Regions from separate parts of the Simplicispira piscis genome, predicted to be linked through region 2. Evidence: riboswitches for the same ligand, from Rfam matches in the RefSeq annotation. Region 2 holds a riboswitch; the other holds the start of a gene.
What was found. A riboswitch is a leader RNA that binds a small molecule or an ion and turns the genes downstream of it on or off. The one in region 2 is predicted to bind S-adenosylhomocysteine.
Positions count from the first base shown of each region.

Region 1: it holds a riboswitch for S-adenosylhomocysteine, as region 2 does, so the genes downstream of both, metH (methionine synthase) here and ahcY (adenosylhomocysteinase) in region 2, are expected to answer to the same signal.

Region 1 covers NZ_BAAGQN010000007.1:770-2,964, reverse strand. Annotated here, with positions in the region: gene metH (methionine synthase) at 1-1,232, opposite strand, end outside; S-adenosyl-L-homocysteine riboswitch at 1,263-1,342, opposite strand; gene ACYVOC_RS03315 (PACE efflux transporter) at 1,385-1,831, opposite strand; gene ACYVOC_RS03310 (LysR family transcriptional regulator) at 1,895-2,195, shown strand, end outside.
Region 2 covers NZ_BAAGQN010000007.1:448,431-450,625, reverse strand. Annotated here, with positions in the region: gene ahcY (adenosylhomocysteinase) at 1-1,230, opposite strand, end outside; S-adenosyl-L-homocysteine riboswitch at 1,296-1,377, opposite strand; gene ACYVOC_RS05425 (MFS transporter) at 1,416-2,195, opposite strand, start outside.

The DNA.
Region 1 (2,195 bases), 450 kb from region 2:
ATGTAGGGGATGAGATGCGCCACGGCGAGCTTCATCACGCGCGCGCTTTTCACCACCTGGGGCAGGAACATCTTGCCCTGGCCAAACAGGTCGCCGACGATGCTCATGCCGTCCATCAGCGGGCCTTCAATGACGTGCAGCGGGCGTCCGCCCTGGGCCAGAATTTCCTGGTATGCCTCTTCGGTGTCCTCGACGATGAAGTCGGTGAAGCCGTGCACCAGCGCGTGCGACAAGCGCTCGCCCACGGTCTTGGGCGATTCGGGTGTACCGCGCCATTCGAGTTTTTTGCTCTCGTCCTTGGCTCCGCTCTTGGCGGTTTCGGCCACTTCGAGCAGCCTTTCCGCCGCGTCAGGACGGCGGTTGAGGATGACGTCTTCCACACGCTCGCGCAGCACCGGGTCGAGGTCGTCGTACACACCCACCATGCCGGCATTGACGATGCCCATGTCCATGCCGGCCTGGATGGCGTGGTACAGGAACACGGTGTGGATCGCCTCACGCACCGGGTCGTTGCCGCGGAAGCTGAACGATACGTTCGACACACCGCCAGACACCTTGGCGCCGGGCAGGTGGGCCTTGATCCAGCGTGTCGCTTCGATGAACTCAACCGCGTAGTTGGAATGCTCCTCGATGCCGGTGGCCACGGCAAAGATGTTGGGGTCGAAGATGATGTCTTCGGGCGGAAAGCCCACCTCGTCCACCAGGATGCGGTAGGCACGTTCACAGATCTGGATCTTGCGCGCGAAGGTGTCTGCCTGTCCTTGTTCGTCAAACGCCATCACCACGGCAGCGGCGCCGTAGCGGCGCACTAATTTTGCATGGTGCTTGAAGGCCTCCACGCCTTCTTTCATGCTGATCGAGTTGACGATGGGCTTGCCCTGGATGCAGCGCAGCCCCGCCTCGATCACCTCCCACTTGGAGCTGTCGACCATGATGGGCAGGCGCGCAATGTCGGGCTCGGACGCAATCAGGTTCAAAAAACGCACCATGGCCGCCTTGCTGTCGAGCATGGCCTCGTCCATGTTGATGTCGATGATCTGCGCGCCGTTTTCGACCTGCTGGCGTGCCACGGCCAGCGCGTCCTCGAACTGGCCGTTCAAAATCATGCGGGCAAAGGCCTTGGAGCCGGTGACGTTGGTGCGCTCGCCGACGTTGACGAACAACGTGCCAGCGCCAATGGAGACGGGCTCCAGGCCCGACAGCCGCATGGGAGGGACGGAAATTTCAGACATGGGAACTCACCTGTATTTCTGATAGCCCGGAACAGGTGAGCGTCGTTGCGGGGGCCTGGCATTCCAAGCCTGACAGTCCGCGCGGGACTGCTGCAACGCTCCTTGGAATGGATCGATTTTAGGGCGGCGCAAATGCCCAGGAGTACACAAGCTTATGCCGCGGAGGCGGGCAAGCCAAAAACCTGGTCAAAACCCCAATTAAAGACAAAGGTGTAGCACAGGAAAAACACCACCAGCCCCAGGTCCATCACCAGCGCCTGCCACAGGCTGATGTCGAACCACCAGGCAAACAGCGGCACCAGCGTAAACACCAGTCCGCCCTCGAAGCCCACCGCATGCGCCAAGCGGCGGCGCAGGCTGCGACCGCGCACCACCTGACGGGCTTCCCAGCGCTCAAAAAGGGCATTGAAGACCAGGTTCCAGGCCACGGCGATGGCCGACGAGGCCACAGCCATCACCCCGGCATGTCCCACACCCTGGCTGGAAAACTGCGCGAGCCCGAAAGTGGCGACGGCAATGGCGATCAATTCGTAAATACTGACGTAGACCACGCGGCGGCGCACGCCGTGCAGGCCGGGGATGAGAGGCGAAGATGACATGGCATCGAATTTATCGGCTCTAGGCTGATAATTAAAGTCAGCTTATTTCAGTTTTATTGATAGATGGCCTTTTCCTCCGACAGCGTACAGCTCTTTCTGGCCGTACTCGACCACGGCTCCTTCTCCGCCGCCGCGCGGGCCCTGGGCCGGGTGCCCTCGGCCGTGAGCATGGCCATGGGCCACCTGGAGGCAGAGTTGGACATGGCGTTGTTTGACCGCCACGGACGCGAGCCACGCCCCACCGCAGCGGCTCGCGCCCTCGAGCCCCAGGCCCGCTTGCTGGCGGGGCAGCTGCTGCAGCTCAATGCGCAGGCCCTGGCGCTCACCCAGGGGCTGGAGGAACGCCTGACGCTGGCCATTGCCC
Region 2 (2,195 bases):
CTGGTTGGCAAAGCTCGACGACATCACGAAGCTCGGATGGCCTGTGCCGCAGCCCAGGTTCACCAGGCGGCCCTTGGCCAGCAGGATGATGCGTTTGCCATCGGGGAAGATGACGTGATCGACCTGGGGCTTGACCTCTTCCCATTCGCATTTTTCTTCGAGCTTTGCAACCTGGATTTCGTTGTCGAAGTGGCCAATGTTGCAGACGATAGCCTGGTCCTTCATGGCGGTCATGTGCTCGAAGGTGATCACATCGCGGTTGCCGGTGGTGGTCACAAAAATGTCGGCCTTGTCGGCGGCGTATTCCATGGTCACGACCTTGTAGCCTTCCATCGCGGCCTGCAGCGCGTTGATGGGGTCAATCTCGGTCACCCAGACCTGGGCCGACAGCGCACGCAGCGCCTGGGCGCTGCCCTTGCCCACGTCGCCGTAACCCGCAACGCAGGCCACTTTGCCCGCAATCATCACATCGGTAGCGCGCTTGATGCCGTCCACCAGCGACTCGCGGCAGCCGTACAGGTTGTCAAACTTGCTCTTGGTGACCGAATCGTTCACGTTGATGGCGCGGAACATCAGGCTGCCCTTGGCGGACATTTCCTTGAGGCGGTGCACGCCGGTGGTGGTTTCTTCGGTGACGCCGATGATCTCCGCACTCTTGCGGCTGTACCAGGTGGGGTCCACGGCCAGCTTGGCCTTGATGGAGGCAAACAGGCAGGTTTCTTCTTCGCTGGTAGGGTTGGCAATGAGGGATGCGTCTTTTTCAGCACGCTTGCCCAGGTGCATGAGCAGCGTGGCGTCGCCGCCGTCGTCCAGAATCAGGTTCGGGCCTTCGCCGGGCGTGCCTGCAGCGCCGAAGTCAAAAATACGGTGCGTGTAATCCCAGTAGTCGGCCAGCGACTCGCCCTTGATGGCGAACACCGGTGTGCCGCCCGCAGCAATGGCGGCGGCGGCATGGTCTTGCGTCGAGAAAATGTTGCACGAAGCCCAGCGCACCTGCGCGCCCAGCGCCTGCAGCGTCTCGATGAGCACGGCGGTCTGGATAGTCATGTGCAGGCTGCCGGTGATGCGCGCGCCCTTGAGCGACTGCTTGGCAGCGAATTCTTCGCGGATGGCCATCAGGCCGGGCATCTCGGTTTCGGCGATGCGGATTTCTTTGCGGCCCCAGGCGGCCAGGCCAATGTCGGTAATGGCGCAGTCGGTGAGGACGGGGGCGTTGACGCGTGCGTTCATGGTTTGCTCCAAAGCATGTTTGAAAAACCACTCGCCGGGGGAAGGTACAGGCTCACCACACGGAAAGTGGATGAGCGTCGTTGCGGGATGACTCCGAGCCTCACGTCCCGCATACACAATGGGGCCGCTGCAACGCTCCTCGGAGGAAGGGGCGATTATATCGGCACCGCAGGCGGCGCGCTGCCTCACCCCTTGGCGGCATCGGCCCTGCTGCGCAGGCGCAGCGCGAGCCACAGCGCGCCCGCCAGCAAGACCAGCGAAAAGACCACCAGCGCCGGCCACTGGCCATGCTCCCAGAACCAGCCCCCGGCCGACCCCAGCAGGCTCGACCCCAGGTAGTACGCCAGCAGGTACAGCGACGAGGCATGCCCCTTGGACTGCAGCGCCAGCCTCCCTACCCAACCGCTGGCCACGGCGTGCGCCACAAAGAACCCGAAGGTCAGCACCGCAATGCCCGCGATCACCCCCGCCAGGGGCGCCACCAGGGTCAGCAACACGCCCGCCGACATCAGCACCACACCGCCGACAAGCACCGGCGCACGGCCCAGACGGTCTGCCAGCGCGCCCGCTGTGGGCGAGGCCACCATGCCGAACAGGTAGACACTGAAGATCAGCCCGATCTGCGTCTGGCTCAGGCCATAGGGCGGCAGGGCAAGCCGGAAACCGGCGTAGTTGAACAGCGAGACAAACACCCCCATCAGCGCAAAGCCCGAGGCAAACAGCAGCGGCAGGCCCGGCGTTTGCAGATGGGCGCGCCAGGCGCCCAGGTGGTACCGCAAACCCAGGGCCCTGCGCACCGCCGGGGCGCCCGGCCTGTCGGCGCGCGGCAGCAGCAGCACAAAACCGACCGCAGCCACCAGGCCCAGCACCCCCATGGTGGCCAGGGCCACGCGCCAACCAAAGTGGTCTGCCAGCGCGCTCATGCCAATGCGCCCCGCCATGCCGCCAAAGGCCGTGCCACCGAT